One region of the Roseibium sp. MMSF_3247 genome, then DNA from elsewhere that is predicted to be linked to it. Evidence: riboswitches for the same ligand, from Rfam matches in the RefSeq annotation. Region 1 holds a riboswitch; each other region holds the start of a gene.
The links. Region 1 has a riboswitch for S-adenosylmethionine ahead of RBB44_RS04875 (O-succinylhomoserine sulfhydrylase). Riboswitches for the same ligand answer to the same signal wherever they lie in the genome.

Region 1 (4,192 bases):
GCGATAAGGCTCCAGTTCATGCTCGCGCCAGGACTGGCTGATCACCGGCAAACTGGAGTGGCTGTCCGTCGTTGAAGATCCGTGTCCTGGAAAGTGCTTGAGTGCTGTTGCTATTCCAGCGGCCTGATGGGCGGCAATAAAACCCGCAGCACAATTGGTAACGGTGGCGGGGTCCGCGGAAAAACTCCGCTTTTTCTTGCCAATAATCGGATTGTCCGGGTTGATGTCCACATCAACGACGGGGCCGAAGTTGACGTTGATGTTGTAGGCGCCAAGTTGGGCGGCCCTGCGGGCATAATAAGCGCGGACCTTGTGAGGTGCACAGTTGTCTGTGGCGGCCGGAAGGTTCTTCGCCGCGCTCCAAGGCATGGGATCGCCAAGAGGGGCCAGGCGCTGCACCTGGCCGCCCTCTTGATCAACGGCGATCAACACCGAAGACTCGGAACCTTGATCGGCAAGGTGGCGGGTCAAGGTGGTCAGCTGGTCGGGTGTTAGAATGTTGCGGCCAAGCAGCATAACGCCGCCGATGCGGCCACTTTCAAGATGGCCGCTGACAGCCATGACACCCGGATCAGTCGGGCTGGTGCCGTTAAACCCAACCATGATCAGTTGACCGACTTTCTGCTCCAATGCGCTGGCTTCTGGCCCACCGGAAATGAGCCGATTAGGTCCGGCTTGAAAGAGGGTAATCCACAGCGCTGCAAGGAGAAAAGGGAAGAACAGCAGCATGGCAGTCAAGGCCAGAGATCGTTTCGTCACTGAAAACAAGCCTTTTACTCCACTCCAGACAACGGATGCCGATCCTCTGTTTTTGCCAAGGTAGCGCCGCGGGCGTGAGAAAGCGATCTTATCGATCGTCGGGCGATAAACATCGTGTCAGCAGACTGCGGCTTGGGCCTGGAGTTTTAACCGTCCGCGCTGCCGTCAAGGGCATCCAGGAGATCCTCCGGCCCTTCCACTATCAGAACGACACCCGTTTCGGTGTAGTCGCGCGAGACCACATCCAGTCCGAGGCCGGTGATTTTCCGTTCCAAATCGGAACTCGATGCAAAGTCTGCGCTTAATCTTTTCCGGGAGAGTTTTTGAAACGGCACCAATTCAGCATGCGCAATCGCGTCTTGGGCAGCGCCTGAATAGGCGCGGGCAAGGCCTCCGCCGCCCAGCTTCGTACCGCCGAAATACCTTACGATCAGCACCGCACAATTGATCAGGTCTGCGCCCTGCAGGACGCGCAAGGTCGGCATGCCGGACGTGCCTGCCGGTTCACCATCGTCCTTGCCGCTTTCCTCGATCCGGTCATCATCGAGAAGCCGCCGGTGCGCGGTTACGATATGATTGGCCTTGCGGTGTTCCTTGCGCAGTTCTTCCAGACGGGTGTCGAACTGCTCAATGGGCACCAAAAAGGCCAGGAACCGGGACTTCCGGTCTTCCAGAAAGCCTTCGTATTCGCGGGTGATGGTTTTCAAGGACATTCAGTGTTCAGGTTGAGGCCTTGAAATGCTTGGAGAGCTTCAAGGCCTGGCCCTGATAGTTGGAGCCGATGCCCTCGCCATAAAGTGTCGCGGGCCGTTCGGCCATGTGTTCATAGACAAGGCGGCCGATGGTCTGCCCGTGTTCCACGATAAAGGGCACGTCATGGGAGCGGACTTCCAGAACCGCACGAGAGCCTACACCGCCGGCGCCGGCATGGCCGAAGCCGGGATCGAAGAAACCGGCATAATGCACCCGGAACTCCCCGACCAGTGGATCGAACGGCACCATCTCGGCGGCATAGTCTGGCGGGACGTGAACGGCTTCCTGGCTGACAAGTATGTAGAAAGCGTCCGGATCAAGGATCAGTTCAGCATTCTGGCGGCGGTAGATCGGTTCCCAGAAATCAAGCGGGTCTTGAGCGCCGACCAGATCAACGTCAATCAGCCCGGAATGATGCTTGGCGCGGTAACCAATCAGGCTGCCCGGGCCTTCGCCCTCCAGATCAATGGACAGCTGCACGCCGCCGCCGATCCGTTCGTTGCCGCCGCTCATCAGGGTTTCTGATTTGTGGATGCCTTGAAGATCAGCGTCCGGGATCAGCGATTGTCCCCGCCGGAACCGGATCTGGCTGAGGCGGGAGCCGGAGCGCACCAGGATCGGGAACGTGAGCGGTGAAATTTCTGCATAAAGCGGTCCGGTGTAGCCCGCAGGTATGGTGTCGAATGCCTGGCCATTGTCTGTAATCACGCGGGTGAACACATCAAGACGCCCGGTGGAGCTTTTTGGATTGGCCGTTGCCGAAATGTCGGGCCGCAGCGCCAGACTTTCCTGCAAGGGAACAATGTAGACGCACCCGGTTTCCAGAACGGCCCCGTCCTGAAGATCGATGGTATGAAGCTTCAGCTGCTCCAAGCGGTCCGCCACCTTGATGTCCGGACCGGGCAGAAAACTTGCGCGCACCCGGTAAGCAACGGTTCCAAGGCGCAGATCGAGGCTCGCTGGCTGGATTTGACCTTTGACAGGGGGCTGCGCGGCGGAAATCTCCTGCGCTGCGAACATCGCCTGAATGACTCGCTCGGGCAAAATTCCGCTTGCTGCGATCAATGCGCTGCCTGTGGGGCTTTGGTCCGCTGATACGTTCATCAATTCATCCTGCAATCTTCGTCTAACGTCCTTAACGGATGCGGCTGGCCCCGCCAACTCTCTTTCTGGCCAATCTCAGGAAAAGGGGGAGGTAGATTGACCGAAAGCCCATTTTCGCTTAAGTGAAAGTCACCTCGTGGTGATTTGGGCCGGCCGGCTTGCAGCCACGTTAAACAAGTCGCTAAAAAGGCCGGAGGTGCAAACCCCGGTCTTGAGGCTGGGGTTTTTTCGTTTGGAGCGAACATCGACATGACTGACACCAAGAACACCGCCGGAACCAACTGGCGCCCTGCAACCGCACTCGTTCATGGCGGCACCACCCGCTCACCATTCGGCGAGACGTCCGAGGCGATGTTCCTGACACAGGGTTTTGTGTACGACAGTGCGGAAGCGGCCGAAGCACGGTTCAATGGTGAAGATCCGGGGTTTGTCTATTCGAGGTATGCCAACCCAACCGTCGCGATGTTCGAAGACCGCATCAAGATGCTGGAAGGCGCGGAAGCTGCGCGGGCAACCGCCAGCGGCATGGCCGCAGTCAATCTTGCCCTGATGGCGTCGGTCAAGGCGGGGGATCATGTGGTTGCTGCGAAGGCCCTTTTCGGCTCGTGCCGCTACATCTGTGAGACCCTCCTGCCGCGTTTTGGTGTTGAGAGCACGCTCGTCGATGGCACGGACATCGAGCAGTGGAAAGCGGCCGTCAAGCCGAACACCAAGGCGCTGTTTCTGGAAAGCCCAACCAATCCGACCCTGGAAGTCATCGATATTGCCGCGGTCGCGGAAATTGCGAAGTCGGTAGGTGCGCGCCTGATCGTCGACAACGTGTTTGCGACGCCGATGTACCAGTCTCCTCTGAGCCTGGGCGCGGATGTGGTGATCTATTCCGCCACCAAACATATTGACGGGCAGGGGCGCTGTCTCGGCGGTGTTGTTTTGTCCGATGAAGAATGGATCACCGAAGAGGTGATGCCGTTTGTCAAACACACTGGCCCGCACATGAGCCCGTTCAGTGCCTGGGTGCTCTTAAAGGGGCTCGAAACATTGCCGCTGCGCGTGGCACAGCAGACGAACAGTGCCGGCCAGATTGCGGACTTCCTGGCGGGTCAGTCCAAGGTGAAACGCCTGATTTACCCGGGGCGGGACGATCACCCGCAAGCCGAGATCGCCAAGCGTCAGATGCGCGGTGGTTCGACGATGGTGGCGCTTGAAATCGAGGGCGGCAAGGAGGCTGCATTCCGGTTTGTGAATGCGCTGGACCTGATCCGGATCTCTAACAACCTCGGTGATGCCAAAAGCCTGATCACCCACCCGGCAACGACCACCCACCAGTCGATCGGTGAGGAAGCCCGCGCCGAGCTTGGCATTACCGACGGCATCCTGCGCCTTTCTGTTGGTCTGGAAGATCCGCAGGATCTTCTTGAGGACGTCGAAAAGGCACTGGCGGCGATATAGTCCGCCAGCTCAATTATTGAGGTCAGGCTCCCGGATAAGGGCTGGCCATTTTGAGCCAGGTGACTTGCATCTCTCCGTCAACAAGCTCCTGATGGCCTGCAAGGAATTGTTGAATGTACGGCATCTG
Region 2 (4,192 bases), on a different contig from region 1:
AAAGTACACAATGCGAAAGCTGGTGACCTGCAGTCGCCGGAGTATCTGAAAATCAATCCCCTCGGGAAGGTGCCGGCGCTTCAAGACGGTGAGGCGGTCATTACCGAATCTGTTGCCATCGCCTTGTATGCCGCTGATCTTTATACCCAGGCAGAACTGACACCAGGTTTGAGAGATCCGCGGCGTGGCGCTTATCTGCGGTGGATGGCGTTTTATGCTGCGTCCTTTGAGCCCGCCGTGGTCAACAAGGCGTTCAACACGGATATACCGCAGCAGATCGCGCCGTATTGCAGCTATGACGCCGTGATGAAGGCTCTAGCGGCGCAGCTTGATAAAGCGCCCTATCTCCTCGGAGATCAGATTGCCGCAGCAGACATCTTCTGGGGATCTGCTCTGCGCTGGACCTTGATGTTCGGTCTGGTGCCGGACTGGTCGGTCTTTACCGAGTATGCCGAGAGAGTTACCGCACGGCCGAGTTTTCAGCGTGTCTTGGAAGATGAGGCCTTGCTCGATGCAGCGCAGGAGGCCGCTGCGAACCCGGCAGGGATCTCCGCCGCGAGTTGAGCCAAGGCCTCGTCGTCAAATCCGGAGGCACAAGGCCCTGCCTCCGGAGAAGTGTCGCGGGGTTTGAGGCTTAGCTCAACGCAGCGCGGATCTTGTCGGCTTGTTCGGCAAGTAGATCGTTGTCAGCCATTTCACCGGTGTGCGGCTTCAACTTCACGCCGTCAAAGCGCGGGATGATGTGGACATGGGTGTGAAACACCACCTGACCGCCGGCTGGTTCAGAGAACTGCTGAATGGTGGTGCCATCTGCCCCAAAAGCCTTGATCACGGCATGGGCCATCTTTTGGACCGTGGCCATCACTGCGTTCAGATCCTCTTGCGCGATGTCCAGAATGTTGCGGGATGGAGCCTTCGGAATGACCAGCACATGTCCGTCACCGCGCGGCATGATGTCCATGATCACGACCGTCTTGTCGTCTTCATAGACCTTGTGACTCGGCAACTCTCCGCGCATGATTTTGGCAAAGATGTTCTGGTCGTCGTAGGCGGGCGTTTCGATCGGCATGCGTACCTCTAAAAGGGAAAAAGTCTTCGAATGTCTGCGGACATAGTACTCCGCCAGGCGGTTCGACAACAAGGGTTGTGACCGCCCGGCAGTGTCCGATTATTCGCCGATATTGTTCAAATCAAACGGTGTGGACTGATACATCTCATTGATCCAGTTACCGAACAGAAGATGCGCGTGGGCCCGCCAGCGATTCACCGGCTGCCGGGTGGCATCATCGTCCGGAAAGTAGTTCTGCGGTCGGATCGGCGTGTCAGAAACCTGGCTGTCCCGCTCGAATTCATCCGCCAGAGATGTCGTGTCATATTCGATGTGATTGAACATATGCAGGCAGCGGTGCTCCGGGTCGTCGAGGAGGCACATACCGGTCTCGTCATCTTCCGCAAGCACCATCAGATTGCTGCCGTCTGGGATGTCGGCCTTCCGGGTTTCCGTCCAGCGTGAGACGGGCAGACAGAAATCATCAGAAAACCCGCGGAGATACGGCGAGGCCGGTGCGAGCGTACGTTGCCTGTAGACGCCCGTTGCCTTGTCGTCTCGCGCATATTTCGGCATGCCATGAAAGTGATAAGTGGCCGCCTGAGCCGCCCAGCAGATGGTCAGCGTGCGATGAACATGTGTCTGGGTCCAATCCAGCACATCGCGCATTTCCTGCCAGTATCCGACATCTTCAAACGGCAGCTTCTCGACCGGGGCGCCGGTGATGATGAACCCATCGAACTTCTCGTTCCGGACTTCTTCCCAGGGCCGATAGAACGCTTCCAGATGCTCCGTTGGCGTGTTCCGGGGCACGTGGTTGGTCATGCGCACCAGAGTCAGATCGATCTGAAGCGGGGTGGAGCCGAGAAGGCGTGCGAATTGGGTCTCTGTCTTGATCTTGTTCGGCATCAGGTTGAGAAGACCGATGCGCAGGGGGCGGATATCCTGACGCATGGCATCCGCTTCCTGGATGATCATCACGCCTTCGGATTCCAGAATGGGGCGGCCGGGCAGATCGTTTGGAATTTTTATCGGCATTTGCGCGTCCTGTAACCAGAGACAGATGCCTTTCTTCGATCCGATTCGTTGCCTTTGAACTTGAAGTTCACGGCCGCATCTTCTGTTCGAAGAACCACCTTGCCCGGATCGGCAGGTTGGCGTGGGGCATCTGTCCCAACTCTTGATGATGGTCCCTAGGTAATGGATTGGACGCGATCCGGCAAGCCCTGTGCAGACGAATGCCGATCTTGTGAAAGACGCAAATTGTTGTTGGATCTCAGTCGCGTGGCAAATGGAAGGTTCAGCTGCCTTTCCGGAAGGGGGCATGTTCAGCCAACGCTTCGTTTTCGCGTTGAACGGCGCGCCGCTCTTGCTCCAGAAAGTCTGCGACTGCGTCGTGAAGGCCCTCATGGGCAATCCAGTGGGCAGAATAGGTCGTTTGCGGCAGGTACCCGCGAGCCAACTTGTGCGCTCCCTGAGCGCCAGCCTCGACGCGTTTCAGGCCTTTGGAAATGGCAAAGTCGATTGCCTGATAGTAACACAGCTCAAAATGCAGGAACGGATGGTGTTCGGTGCAGCCCCAATGGCGGCCGAACAAGGTTTCTGATCCGATGAAGTTGAGGGCTCCGGCGACATACCGGCCGTTGCGTTTTGCCAAGACCAGAAGAATGCGGTCCGCCATCCGCTCACTGATCAGCGAGAAGAAGGCACGATTGAGATAAGGGCGGCCCCACTTGCGAGCGCCCGTATCCATGTAAAATCCGTAAAAGGCATCCCAATGCGCTTCTGTCAGATCGCTGCCGGTGACCCATTCGATTTCGAGCCCGTCAGCGCTGATCGCTTCGCGGCGTTCCTTTTTGATCGCCTTGCGTTTGCGCGAGGCGAGGTCGCCGAGAAACTGGTCGAAGGTTTCGTAGCCGTTGTTGTCCCAGTGGAACTGCTGATCTGTGCGCCTCAGATAACCGAGATCGCCAAGCGAGTCCCATTCCGGTTTAGTCAAAAAAGTCGCGTGAACCGAGGAGGCGCCGGTGCGTTGGCAAACCTGTACAAGGCCAGCCGCCAGTGCCTGGAGTCCGGCCTCCCGGTTGATGTTGGGGCTGGTCAGAAACCGGCGGCCTGTCGCCGGAGTAAACGGGACCGATATCTGGAGTTTTGGATAATAGTCGCCACCCGCCCGGTAGAAGGCGTCGGCCCAACCATGATCGAAGACATATTCGCCCTGGGAATGGCTTTTCAAGTAAGCGGGAACAGCTCCCAGAACCGCGCCGTTACCATCCTCCAGAACCATGTGCCGTGGCATCCATCCAGTCTGGCGTGTCGCGCAGCCGGATGCCTCCAATGCTTCCAGAAAAGCGTGGGATAAGAAAGGGTTGAAGTCTGTTTCTTCAGAATTTGAATCAGCTTCAGGGGCTAGCGCGGAAGTGAGATCTTGAGACGCAACAGCGTCTTGCGCGCGCGCCAGCTGTCCGCCTTCGCCAAGGATCCAGCCGGGATTGGCAACCGCATCCCATTTGTCAGCCGGCACATCTGCCAAGGATGAAAGAAGTCTAATAGAGAGCGTCGTCTCCGTATCACCGGCGCCTGGTTTTTGCGGCTGTTCATTGTCCGGTGAAATAGAAGACGTCATGTCAGTGTGTCGGCCCGCCATAAAGGATTGTTTATCAGAATGTAGAGCCGCTTTGCTGCGCCGCAAGAGGGAATTCCGTTCCTGGAATGCTCGTCCGTTATTGATCCGGATCGAAGCCCTCAAAGACGATTTGATCGGCAAACCGTTTCGCGACTTCCAACTGTCCCGGTGTCCGAACTGTCCACGTCATGATTGGGGTTCTAAAAACCTTTTTCATCATGCTGGGGCCGGGGCTCGGTAGATCGTTGACGCCATAGGAGATGAAGTGCGGGCTTGTGCGCGGAAAATGGAGCAGGTGGCGCAATATGAAACGGTCCATCCGGCTGTGCCGTGTGTAGTCCGGGCCGGGGCGGGCCGCATCTGCCACGATCCCGCGGAGGACGGAGTTGTTGTGCGCCTTTGCTACAGCCAGCATGTCCGGATCAAAGGTTTTGATACAGGCTGGGCCCTTATACGCATCCACTTGATCAACAACGCGGCGGACAAAGTCGCCTTGTGCATCGCGCCGGAGCAAGGAT
Region 3 (4,192 bases), 340 kb from region 1:
CTACAGCGGTCAGGACATCGGCATGACGCTGATTGGTGTCCGCCCAAAGCAGGAACTTCTTGTGTCCAACATTGGCGAGGACATCCGGGAGGGGGCCTTTGAGGACCTCGGTACAACCTCCAACGGATTGGTTCTAGGCGACAAGGCAGCCGAACGACTTGGCGCTGACCTTGGAGACACGGTCACGTTGACCTCAGCAAACGGGGTCGCGAAACGGTTCAAGATTGTTGGCCTGTTCCATACCGGGATCACCACCAGCGACGAAAGCCTCGCCTATGCGCCTCTCAAAGCCGTCCAGATCCTTTTGGAAAAACCCGACATCATCAACGCCATCACGATCCGGCTGAGAAACATCGATGAAGCCGTCGCAGTTGCTGCAAGGGCCGAGCGGCAATTGGGCTACAAGTCAATCTCCTGGGAAGAGGCCAATGAAGGGCTGATGGAGGCTTTCTTTGTCCGCAACGTGATCATGTTTACCGCTGTCGGCGGTATTCTTCTGGTCGCCGGTTTCGGGATCTACAACATCATTTCAACGATCGTGCATGAAAAGGCCCGGGACATTGCCATCCTGAAATCGCTGGGGTTTCCGGAACCCGACATCCAACAGATTTTCGTCCTGGAGGGTTTGGTGATCGGTGTGCTCGGAGCACTTGTCGGGTCTGCACTTGGATTTGGATTGTCGAGTTATCTTGCAACAATCAAATTCGAGGTCACCACCGACATCGAAATGACCCGTCTGCCGATATACTTTTCTCATGTGCATTACATGATCGCCAGTGGTCTGGCGCTTCTGTCTGCGGGCATTGCCGGTTTTGTGCCTGCCAGAAAGGCCGCCGCGCTCAATCCTGTCGACATCATCCGGGGCGCGACCTGACATGAACGTTGCCCCAACCCCAGCCACCCCTGCCCCACTTTTGGAAACGCGAGGCTTGACCCGCATTCTCCCGGCCGTAGTTCCGGTCACCCTTGTAGAGGACATCTCGTTTTCGATCGGCTCATCGGAGTTCGTCGCAATCACCGGCCCATCGGGCTCCGGAAAATCGTCTCTATTGTATCTGCTTGGACTTCTGGACCGGCCGACGGAGGGCGAAGTCTTGATTGGCGGCCGCAAGACGCACGATCTATCGAAGACCGAAATGGCTCACTTGCGGCTGGAAAAGATCGGCTTTGTCTTCCAGTTCCACTTTCTCTTGCCGGAATTCACCGCTCTGGAAAACGTTATGATTCCAATGCAAAAACTCGGCGCTCTGGCTGCAGCTGAGCAAAAAGACCGCGCGGCGGGTCTCTTGGAAGATCTCGGCCTGGAGGACTTTTTGCACCGGCAACCTGCCCAATTGTCCGGCGGGCAGCGTCAACGCGTCGCCGTTGCAAGAGCGCTTGCCAATGCGCCGGACCTGATCCTTGCAGACGAGCCGACCGGCAGTCTCGATTCTGTCGCGACAGAGCAGGTGTTTATGTCGCTTCAATCGATTGTCGATCAACAAAGAACCACAGTGATAGCCGTTACGCACGACATGGATATTGCCGGCCGTATGCAGCGTCGCATTCATCTGGTCGATGGAAAAATCGACTATGACCGCAATCAATAACCGTTGTTGTCCTTCGGTTCTTGGATGACTTGCCAAAAAACGGAACCCATGGCATAAGCCCGCCATCATCAAGAGAAGGGCTGGCGCCCTCGCCAACCTGCCGACCGGGCAAGGTGGTTTCCGCAACAGGGATGCGGCCGTCCAGACACTCAAAAGAGGCTGCGCGGCAACGAAGCGGTAGTTTTCATGCGCCAGTCCTCCTCGGGCAACCGATGGAGGATTTTTTGTTTCAAGACGCACTGGCCGGACAAGCTGCCGAGTTGATCAGATACCAGGACGCCGAAGAGGCCGATCAGACAGCGGCCGAGATCTGGCAATCTACCGCAGAAGATTGTGTGCTGGCCCGCATGAAGACCATTCGGGTGTATGGCGGACTGCCACGCCACAAACGCCGGTTGACCCGGCATGAGCGGGTCGACCGCTTACAGGCCTTGTTGCGCCTTTGGGCCAATGGCTGCATTTGCGCGGTCGATGAGGAGCTGTTTGCGGACCTGCTGGCGCGCAGATCCTTGCGCGCCTGATTACTGCGGAGCCGGAGTGTCCTTGGGGACTGGACGTGGCTTGCCTTGGTCATCAACGGCGACCATCGTGAAAATCGCTTCGGTGACTTTTTCCCGGCCGCCGAAACGGTGGCGCAAAGCCCAGGCTTCCAGTTTGATTTCCATGGAGCTTGTCCCGACGCGGCCGACGCTTGTGTAAACACACAAGACGTCTCCGACATGGACCGGGCGGATGAATTTCATCTTGTCGACTGCGATCGTGACAACGCGGCCCTGCGCTCTTTGCCCCGCGGCAATCCCACCGGCGAGATCCATCTGAGAAAGTACCCACCCGCCAAAGATATCACCAGATGCATTGGTGTCGGCCGGCATTGCCATTGTCCGGAGGGTCAGTTCCCCTTGCGGTGTTTCTTCACTCAAAGCGGTCGCTCCAGTTTCGTGTTTTAACGAGCCTAGCCCAACCGCTTCAAAACACAACGCTATCAATCAGATAATCAGCATCAGAATGGCCATGATCCAAAGCGGCATTGGTGCTGCAATCCAGATCAACAGGATGGGTAAGCCACGATGTGCCCATTTTGAACTGAACATGAGTGTCTCCTGCAAACTTAGAATACTGGGATTTCGTAGTAAGTCAGTGCCGCCAATGCGGTCATTCCGACCGCAAAGGCGAGTTTGGCGCTGCCAATCAGCGTTCGCCCCGCCAGATCGAGGCGTGGCAAAGGCATGGATCTGGAATCCAGGTACATGGACACCATCATTCCGATGAAGACCGCGAACCACAAAACAACCAGACCTTCGGCCACCAAGACGATTGCCGGTAACATGAGCCCCTCCTATCAGGCTTGTTCAGTAAAGAGTTCCGCCGGCGGTGTACTGCCGGCAAAACCGAACGTTGCGAGCCACAGGCTCTGAGCAATCCGTTCGGCAATGGCGATGATCTCTTCGGCAACGTCCGAAACAAAAATCTCGCGTGCTACCGGGCGGAATACGTCGAGCCAGTCGCCATAATCCGAGCTGACCACTTCCTTTAGTTTCAGGTGTTCCGGAACCGGCTTGCCTTTGTAGGTCCCGTTTTTCAGGAGAACGGACTGCCAAAACCGTTCCATCTTCTCAAGGTGCTCCGGCCAACGCCCTCCGAGACGCTTTTCAAAGATCTCACCGAGATGGGGTTGCTGGCGCAAGGTCCCATAGAATGAATGCACAAGGATCCGGATCGTCTCGGGAGTGACTTCGGCGTATTGCACCTCGCAGGCGCTGTCGGAGCGGACGACCGCGCCGCCTGTTTCCTGTGGTGTTTGTTTGATTTGCATCGCAGCCTCATAACATTCATTTAAAATGCATCTTTTAAATGACAGAAGCGCACGCTAAAATCAACATATAAAATGAATGTTTTGAAAGTTCTGGAAATGCGCCTCAGTCAAGCCAGTGATTTTGCCTTGAGACTTCTGATGGCAATCAGCCAATCAGATGCCCCGCAGACAGTTGACAAATTGACTGCGCAACTTGGCCTGGCGAAATCCCATGTCATGAAAATCGTGGCTCAGCTTGCCAAGGCGGGCTACCTGGAAACGACCCGGGGCCGTGGCGGCGGGATCCGCATTGCCAAAGAGGCCGATGACATCCGCATTGGCGATGTGGTGCGGTTGATTGAACCGGATCTCGGCGTGGTCGCGTGCCTCAAGAATGAACCGGCAAGCTGCCCGTTTTTACCGCGCTGCGCGCTTAAGGGCGCGATGGCGAGGGCGGCGGAGGCGTTCCTCGACAGCCTAAATGAACAAACGCTTGGTTCGATCCTGGCCGGCACGCAGAGGATATGAAGGTTTGGTGTCCTGACTAAAGTGTCGAAGCTTGTTCCAGGAAATCCACCTGTTCCAGGCAATAGTAGCCGGAGATCCGGCTGATCGTTCCAGAGCGTTTCCAATCGTTCAGGACCCGGCTGACATTCTCACGGGCAGCTCCGGCCATGTTGGCAATGTCAGCCTGACTGAGCTTGTAGTGGATGAGGACGCGGCCATCATCGAGAGGCTTGCCGAACGTTTCGGCCAGCTGCAGCAATGTCTGCGCGACACGTCCTGGAAGCGGCAGGAAAGAACGCGCTGC

Region 2: another riboswitch for S-adenosylmethionine. It lies ahead of metA (homoserine O-succinyltransferase); the one in region 1 lies ahead of RBB44_RS04875 (O-succinylhomoserine sulfhydrylase).
Region 3: another riboswitch for S-adenosylmethionine. It lies ahead of RBB44_RS03305 (hypothetical protein); the one in region 1 lies ahead of RBB44_RS04875 (O-succinylhomoserine sulfhydrylase).

What each region holds. Positions count from the first base shown of each region.
Region 1 is NZ_JASHII010000001.1:1,079,506-1,083,697, forward strand. Features, by position in the region: gene RBB44_RS04860 (glycoside hydrolase family 3 N-terminal domain-containing protein) at 1-759, opposite strand, end outside; gene RBB44_RS04865 (YigZ family protein) at 906-1,472, opposite strand; gene RBB44_RS04870 (2'-deoxycytidine 5'-triphosphate deaminase) at 1,480-2,616, opposite strand; SAM riboswitch at 2,743-2,822, shown strand; gene RBB44_RS04875 (O-succinylhomoserine sulfhydrylase) at 2,866-4,065, shown strand; gene RBB44_RS04880 (putative quinol monooxygenase) at 4,088-4,192, opposite strand, start outside.
Region 2 is NZ_JASHII010000004.1:110,450-114,641, forward strand. Features, by position in the region: gene RBB44_RS14435 (glutathione S-transferase family protein) at 1-564, shown strand, start outside; gene RBB44_RS14440 (HIT family protein) at 635-1,063, opposite strand; gene metA (homoserine O-succinyltransferase) at 1,169-2,086, opposite strand; SAM-I-IV-variant riboswitch at 2,121-2,240, opposite strand; gene RBB44_RS14450 (GNAT family N-acetyltransferase) at 2,349-3,674, opposite strand; gene RBB44_RS14455 (glycerophosphodiester phosphodiesterase family protein) at 3,772-4,192, opposite strand, start outside.
Region 3 is NZ_JASHII010000001.1:739,941-744,132, reverse strand. Features, by position in the region: gene RBB44_RS03315 (ABC transporter permease) at 1-874, shown strand, start outside; gene RBB44_RS03310 (ABC transporter ATP-binding protein) at 876-1,589, shown strand; SAM-I-IV-variant riboswitch at 1,650-1,773, shown strand; gene RBB44_RS03305 (hypothetical protein) at 1,814-2,110, shown strand; gene RBB44_RS03300 (acyl-CoA thioesterase) at 2,111-2,467, opposite strand; gene RBB44_RS03295 (hypothetical protein) at 2,698-2,916, opposite strand; gene RBB44_RS03290 (group III truncated hemoglobin) at 2,929-3,402, opposite strand; gene RBB44_RS03285 (Rrf2 family transcriptional regulator) at 3,475-3,909, shown strand; gene RBB44_RS03280 (Crp/Fnr family transcriptional regulator) at 3,926-4,192, opposite strand, start outside.